Linked DNA regions of Bradyrhizobium diazoefficiens. The protein of the gene in region 1 binds, or shares a complex with, the protein of each later gene. Links are inferred from orthologs where the notes say so. Each region holds a gene or a part of one and is shown in the gene's direction. Other genes may lie near its edges.

Region 1 (4,119 bases):
CCATCACCCGCAAGATATTTCCCAGCAACATCAGACAAAAATACCGTTTCCCGGGATGCCGCGGCTTGACAGCTGAATTGCCCGCGGTAGGCACTGGCGGACAGTTGCGCAGGAACCTGATTCGTGCCGGCGATGGCAGGCTAAGGCGGCGCGGGATTTGCTTGGGAATTGCCTTCAAGACGCCGTCATTGCCGTATCAGTCCACCAGCGCGAGCGACCCAAGCGAGCAGAGGGACCCACCCCGATGGGGCATTCGAGATGCATGGCAAGATCGGCTATTTGGCCGGCTGATGGCCTCAAGGCGCTGATCGGCCTCCTGGCCGCGGCCCTCTTCCTTGCATTGCCGAGCCTTTTCCTGCCCAGCCTCGCCCATGCGCAGGGCGCGGTGCGCTCCGTCCATGGCGACTGGCAGATTCGCTGCGACACCCCGCCGGGCGCCCAGGCCGAGCAATGCGCCCTGATCCAGAGCGTGGTGGCGGAAGACCGCTCCAATGCCGGCCTCACCGTAATCGTGCTCAAGACCGCCGACCAGAAGAGCCGCCTGATGCGCGTGGTCGCCCCCCTGGGCGTGCTGCTGCCCTCCGGCCTCGGGCTCAAGCTCGACAACCAGGACGTCGGCCGCGCCGGCTTCGTCCGCTGCCTCCCCAATGGCTGCGTCGCCGAGGTCGTCATGGACGACAAGCTGCTCGGCCAGCTTCGCAGCGCCAAGACCGCGACCTTCATCATCTTCGAGACGCCCGAAGAAGGCATCGGCTTCCCGCTCAGCCTGAACGGGCTCGGCGAGGGCTATGACAAGCTGCCGTAGGGGCGCTCAAGCCCCATCGACGCGATAAAGCTCGGTCTCGCACCAGCCGCAGCGATAGATGCGGCCTCGGCCGGCCACGGGCCCTTCCAGCGCTCTCTGCCGGCACGTCGCGCAAACGATGCCGTCAGCGGTCTCGCAGCCAGGATGTGCGGCGAGATAGGCCTCGCGAGTGGGATAGGATGTCCAGAAGCGGCGATAGATCAGCTGATTGGCGAGCAGCACCAGCGCCAAGACGGCGAAGCCAATGATCAGGCCGTGATACTGATCCCAGAACACAAGCAAGGAATTCCACATGCTTTTGCCGCGGCTCTCGCCCAGAGTGACGCTGTCATACCCGCAAAGCTTGAAAGCCGGCTTAAAGCAGAGTCGCACCTATCGTTTCTGTAATGTGACGGCCCGCCCCTCGCGGAACCGTTCCGAAACCATTATCTTGCCCCACATCCCCCGGTAATGGACGGACGCATGACCAACCCTGCCACAAGCTCCCTGCTCGACCGTGCCAATCTCGACCGCGACCAGGTTCGCCACGAGGTCGCGCGCGGCCTTGCCGGTGCCGACGACGGCGAATTGTTCCTGGAATACAGCCAGACCGAAGCGCTGATGTTCGACAATGGGCGGCTGAAGCAGGCGACCTACGACACCTCGCAGGGATTCGGCCTGCGCGCGGTGAAGGACGATGCGGTCGGCTATGCGCATTCCTCCGACGTGTCGCTGCCGGCGCTGATTCGGGCCGCCGACGCGGTGGCCGCCGTCCGCGGCGGCTATTCCGGCAGCTTTGCCGCCCCACCGGCGCATACCAACGTGCGGCTGTACTCCGACGACAATCCGCTGGACGCGCCGGGCTTCGAGATCAAGGTCAAGCTGCTGGCCGAAATCGACGCCTACTTGCGCGACAAGGATCCGCGGGTGCGGCAGGTCAGCGTCAGCCTGGGTGCGACATGGCAGGTCGTCGAGATCCTGCGGCCGGACGGCGAGAGCTATCGCGACATCCGTCCGCTGGTGCGCGTCAACGTCTCCGTCGTCGCCGGCCAGGGCGATCGCCAGGAAAGCGGCAGCAAGGGTTATGGCGGCCGCGCCGGCTATGCCGAATTCATCGAGACTCAGTCCTGGCGCGACGCCGCCGACGGCGCGCTGCGCGAGGCGCTGGTCAATCTGGAATCGATTCCCGCCCCCGCCGGCGAGATGGACGTGGTGCTCGGCGCCGGCTGGCCCGGCGTGATGCTGCATGAAGCGGTCGGTCATGGCCTCGAGGGCGACTTCAACCGCAAGAAGACGTCTGCATTTGCCGGTCTGATGGGCCAGCAGGTCGCGGCCAAGGGCGTCACCGTGGTCGACGACGGCACCATCGCCTCAAGGCGTGGCTCGCTCTCGATCGACGACGAAGGCACGCCGACCAATCGCACCGTGCTGATCGAGGACGGCATCCTGGTCGGCTACATGCAGGACCGCCAGAACGCGCGGCTGATGAACATGAAGCCGACCGGCAACGGCCGCCGCCAGGGCTATGCCCATGTGCCAATGCCGCGCATGACCAACACCTACATGCTCGCGGGCGACCGCGACCCGGCCGAGATTCTCGCGTCGGTGAAGAACGGCGTGTTCGCCGCGAATTTCGGCGGCGGGCAGGTCGACATCACCTCGGGCAAATACGTCTTCCAGTGCACCGAGGCCTACAAGATCGAGAACGGCAAGATCGGCGCGCCGCTGAAGGGCGCCATGCTGATCGGCAACGGGCCGACCGACCTGCATCGCATCCGCATGATCGGCAACGATCTCGCGCTCGATACCGGCATCGGCACCTGCGGCAAGAACGGCCAAGGCGTGCCTGTCGGCGTCGGCCAGCCGTCGCTGCTGATGGAACGCATTACGGTGGGTGGAACGGGCGCATGAGCGTTGAAAAAGTAACTGTCAGCACCAAGCGGAAGAGCAGCGGCTGGGGCGGCCAGCTCGTGCAGCTCGCCGGCATCGTCGCCGCCGTCTTCATCGCCAAGGGCGCGCTGGCCGAGCCGTTCTACGTGCCGTCGGGCTCGATGGAGCCGACGCTCTTGATCGGCGACGCGCTGCTCGCCTCGAAATTCCCCTATGGCTACGGCACCTCGTCGCTGCCGATCCAGATCAACCTGCCGGAAACCGGCCGCGTGTTCGCGGAGACGCCCAAGGCAGGCGATGTCGTGGTGTTCCGCTGGCCCGGCGACCGCTCGCAGGCCTGGGTCAAGCGCGTAGTCGGTCTGCCCGGCGACCGCATCCAGATGCGACAGGGTCAGCTCTTCATCAACGATCGCCCCGCCGAGCTCAAGCCTGATGGCGTCGGTGCCGCCGAGGACGACAATGGCGGCAGCGAGCCCGCCTATCGCTACGTCGAGACGCTGCCGAACGGCGTCAAGCACCTGATCTTCAAGATGCGCGACAACGGTCCGCTCGACAACACGCAGGAAGTGACGGTTCCGCCCGGACATCTGTTCGTGCTCGGCGACAACCGCGACAATTCGGCCGACAGCCGCGTGCCGCTGCGCTCTGGCGGCGTCGGCCTGCTGCCGATCGACAATCTGGTCGGCCGTGCCGATGCCGTGCTCGGCTCCTGGGATCTCGGCATGCGCGGCCAGCCGGTCTGGACCTGGCTCTCCGGCTTCCGCCTCGCGCGGTTCTTCACCGCCGTGCACTGATTGATCGCAGGGTGGGCAAGGACGAATTTCTTGCCCTCGCGCTGCAGAATCCAGTCAACGGTGCGATCCTCGATGAACTACCTCGGCTCGCGCTGCCGGATGCATGGCTGGTGGCGGGCTGCCTGGCTCAGACGGTCTGGAACGTGCTGACGGGCCGTGCGATCGATCACGGCATCTCCGATTATGACGCGTTCTATTTTGACCCCGATACGTCGTGGGAAGCCGAGGACACCGTGATCCGCACGCTGCACGAACGGCTCGGGCATCTCGGCGCCAAGATCGAGATCCGCAATCAGGCCCGCGTGCATCTTTGGTATCCGGCCAAGCACGGCCTGCCCTATCCGCCCTTGACGCGCGCGACTGACGGCATCGACCGCTTCCTCACGCAGAACACGCAAATCGGCGTGAGGCGCTTGGATAATGGTCATGAGGTCTACGCACCGCATGGGTTCGACGACGTCGAGAGATTGATCGTGCGGCCCAACCCAGCCCTGAATTTTTCTGCGGCGAACTACGCGACCAAGGCAGCGCGATGGAAAGCGCTATGGCCGGAGCTTACGGTGATAGCAGCGGAGTAATCCGAGCCTATCTCACCACGCCCGACGTGAACCCGGCCTTTCGCCGCGGCGGCTTGATGTCCTTTTTCAGGAA
Region 2 (3,505 bases), 6.5 Mb from region 1 along the record:
TCGCCCAGGCTTCGGCGAGATCGTCGCCATCGGCACTGACCAGCAGCGGAACGGAGAGTGAGGGATCGCGATGCACCAGGACGAGGGTCTGCGCCTCGTCATTGCCGCGCAGCGCGACGCCGGTGAAGTCGCTGACGCGGACGTTGATCGCCATCTGCATGCCGCGGACAGCACGGCGCAGCACGACACGTTCGCGATGAAGCTCGATTTGCCTGGTGTAGCCGTCGGCGCGCGGATCATGCGCATCGAAGCGGACCGGAAGGGAAAGGGGGTCGAGCCGCAAGCTGCGGCTCGACCCGGCGGGGTTGGCCCCGCATGTTGCTGTTTGACGCCTCACGGCTTTAGTTCTCCCCGCCAGGATTATGTTCCCGGTCGATGCGAGCACCTTAGCGCGCTCGTTTCCGAAACCGCTTAAAAAGGCTGGTTAATCCAGCGTCACCGCCCGCCATGATTGACAAGACCTTGGCGCGCATGATTGACGAGACGTTGCGCGGAAGCCGCGAATCTGAGCGTTCTGCGGGCTGATAATGCTTGAAGTCCGCACCATTTGGGCACATCTGGTGTTCAGGGCCCCGACCGCCCCGAAACCTCCCGCGCCCCAACAGGATTTCGTTTGTGAACCCTTCACCAAGCTCGACGCTTTCGCCCCAGGACTCTTCAAAGTCCAATCGCGACCTGTTCGATCAGTCCGCGCTCTCCGATCTCGCGCAGCGTCTGGTCGAGGCGGCGAAGCGCGCCGGCGCGGATGCGGCCGATGCGGTCGCGGTGCGCGGCATCTCGCAAGGCGTCGAGGTGCGCGACGGCCGCGTCGAGGAATCCGAGCGGTCCGAGGGCGACGATGTCGGCCTGCGCGTTCTGGTCGGCCGGCGCCAGGCTGTGGTCTCGACCAATGACGCGAGCGGCGATGCCGTCACCAAGCTGGCCGAGCGCGCGGTGGCGATGGCACGCGTCGCGCCCGACGACAAATATGTCGGCCTTGCTGATCCCGCGCTGCTCGCGCGCGACTTCCCCGATCTCGATCTGCTCGATCCCGATGTGCCCGCAACTGCCGAGCTCGAGCGCCGCGCACTCGAAGCCGAGGCTGCCGCGCTCGCCGTGAAGGGCGTGTCGAAATCCGGTGGCGCCTCGGCCTCTGCCGGCATGGGCGGCATGGTGCTCGTCACCTCTACCGGTTTCCACGGCTCTTATCTGCGGTCCAGCCAGGGCATCTCGGCGACCGCGATCGTCGGTGAAGGCACCGGCATGGAGCGCGACTACGACTTCACCTCGGCGCCGCACGGGGCCGATCTGTTGTCGCCGGACCTGGTCGGCCGCTCCGCCGGCGAGCGCACGGTGGCGCGTTACAATCCGCGCAAGGTCGAGACCTGCAAGGTGCCCGTCGTGTTCGACCCGCGCGTCGCGGGCTCGCTGGTCGGCCATGTCGTTGGCGCCATCAACGGCGCCTCGATCGCGCGCAAGACCAGCTTCCTGAAGGACAAGCTCGGCCAGCAGCTGTTTGCCAGGAACATCCGCATCATCGACGATCCCCTGCGCAAGCGCGGCTTGCGCTCGCAGACGTTCGACGCCGAGGGCGTCGCGGTGAAGAAGACCGCGCTGATCGACGAGGGCGTGCTCACGACCTGGCTGCTCGATTGCGCCACCGCGCGCGAGCTCGGGCTCACCACCACCGGCCACGCCCATCGCGGCGTCTCGTCCTCGCCCTCACCGGGGCCGTACAATCTGCATCTCGAGCCCGGCACGCCGACGCCGGCCGAGCTGATCGCCGACATCCAACAGGGATTTTACGTCACCGATCTGATCGGCTCCGGCGTCAACGGCGTCACCGGCGATTACAGCCGCGGCGCCTCCGGCTTCTGGATCGAGAACGGCGAGCTCACCTATCCCGTCAGCGAGGTGACGATCGCGGGGCACCTGTTCGAAATCTTCAAGTCGATGCAGCCAGCCAACAATCTCGAGTTCCGCTACGGCATCAATGCGCCGACGGTGCGCATCGAGGGTTTGACGCTTGGCGGACGCTGACAGTCTCGACGCAAACGTTCTGACGCGCGACGCAGCGCTGCTGCAAGACACGGTGCGGGAGGCGGGTGCATTCGCACAGTCGATGTTTCGCACCGAACTGAAGAAGTGGATCAAGGGCGCGTCCTCGCCGGTCTCGGAAGCCGACATCGCCGTCAACGATCTCCTCGAAGCACGCCTGCGCGGCGCCACGCCCGGCTATGGCTGGCTGTCGGAGGAGAGCGTCGATGACGCCACGCGGCTGTCGCGGCGGCTGACCTGGGTGGTCGATCCCATCGACGGCACCCGCAACTATCTCAACGGCCATGACGAATGGTGCGTCAGCGTCGCGCTGGTCGAGGATGCCTCGCCGGTGCTCGCGGCGGTGTTCGCGCCGACCTGCGGCGAATTCTTTCTCGCCGCCCGCGGCCAGGGCACGCTGCTCAATGGCAAGCCGGTCCGGGCGACGGGAGGGACCGCGCTCGACTTTGCCCGGGTCGCCGGTCCGAAGCCGATGGTCGAGCGGCTCAATCCTAGCGGCGGCGAGATCAAGCTGCATCCGCGAATCGGTTCGCTGGCGCTCCGGCTCTGCCGGGTCGCCAATGGCGGGCTGGATGCGGCTTTTGCGGGGGGCAACAGCCATGATTGGGATCTTGCGGCGGCCGATTTGATCGTGCAGGAAGCGGATGGTAGGATGAGCGATCTCTCCGGAGATCCCATCCTCTATAACCGTCGGGAAGTGACGCACGGGGTGCTGGTGGCAGCGGGACGCGATCGTCATGCGAGCATTGTCGCGCATTTTCGAAACCGCCCCCTGGCCTGAAGCGCTTGTCGTCGTGCTTGTCGAACACTGCTTTGCCGGGCAGCCTCTTAGGAACCGAACCCATGTCAGATAGTGCCCCGCAACAACTGCTTCATCTCGTGATTGGCGGCGAGCTGCTCGACCTCGAGCACAACACCTTCAAGAACCTCGACGACGTCGAGATCGTCGGCCTCTATCCGAACTACGCGACCGCCCACGCCGCCTGGCGCGCCAAGGCGCAGAGCACGGTCGACAACGCGCAGATGCGGTATTTCATCGTCCATCTCCACCGGCTGCTCGACCCGAATCAAGAAACGAAGGCGCGTTGAAAAAACTGCTTCGCAATACGCTGCGGAGCAGCTGGTTTCAGCGTGCCGTCGGGGTCCTGGCGGCCGAATATCTGCGTTTGGTCTGGCGGACCAACAAGTTTACGTTCGATCCGCCCGATGTCTATGGCATCGTCGAGCCGCAGATCCCGGCGATCTTCGCATTCTGGCACGGCCAGCATTTCCTCACCCCGTTCATCAAGTCCAAGGAGTCCTACCGGGCCAAGGTGCTGATCTCCCGGCATCGCGACGGCGAGTTCAATGCGATCGCCGTCGAGCGGCTCGGCATCGGCCTCATCCGCGGTTCCGGGGACCACGGCGGCGCTTTCCACCGGAAAGGCGGCGTCGGCGCCTTCAGGGAAATGGTGTACACGCTCCAGGA

The links. The genes of interacting proteins can lie anywhere in the genome.
Region 2: the proteins of tldD (region 1) and JJC00_RS34235 are in contact, whole or in part, in a solved structure (PDB 5NJ9), measured with the Escherichia coli proteins. The link is inferred for Bradyrhizobium diazoefficiens from one-to-one orthologs.

What each region holds. Positions count from the first base shown.
Region 1 is NZ_CP067102.1:826,071-830,189, reverse strand. Bases 540-3,481 are described here. They hold tldD (metalloprotease TldD), read left to right. Parts: upstream 540-1,267; coding sequence 1,268-2,695; downstream 2,696-3,481. Other genes in these bases: JJC00_RS03825 (nucleotidyltransferase family protein), read left to right, coding at 3,480-3,481; lepB (signal peptidase I), read left to right, coding at 2,692-3,468; JJC00_RS03840 (hypothetical protein), read right to left, coding at 812-1,099; JJC00_RS03845 (invasion associated locus B family protein), read left to right, coding at 540-805. In the rest of the region: more of JJC00_RS03845, read left to right, coding at 245-539; more of JJC00_RS03825, read left to right, coding at 3,482-4,046; JJC00_RS03820 (PAN domain-containing protein), read right to left, coding at 4,054-4,119. UniProt on the Escherichia coli protein: Metalloprotease involved in CcdA degradation. Suppresses the inhibitory activity of the carbon storage regulator (CsrA).
Region 2 is NZ_CP067102.1:7,340,458-7,343,962, reverse strand. Bases 17-2,817 are described here. They hold JJC00_RS34235 (TldD/PmbA family protein), read left to right. Parts: upstream 17-615; coding sequence 616-2,019; downstream 2,020-2,817. Other genes in these bases: JJC00_RS34230 (inositol monophosphatase family protein), read left to right, coding at 2,006-2,817; JJC00_RS34240 (DUF6101 family protein), read right to left, coding at 17-337. In the rest of the region: more of JJC00_RS34240, read right to left, coding at 1-16; more of JJC00_RS34230, read left to right, coding at 2,818-2,818; JJC00_RS34225 (DUF4170 domain-containing protein), read left to right, coding at 2,881-3,126; JJC00_RS34220 (lysophospholipid acyltransferase family protein), read left to right, coding at 3,123-3,505.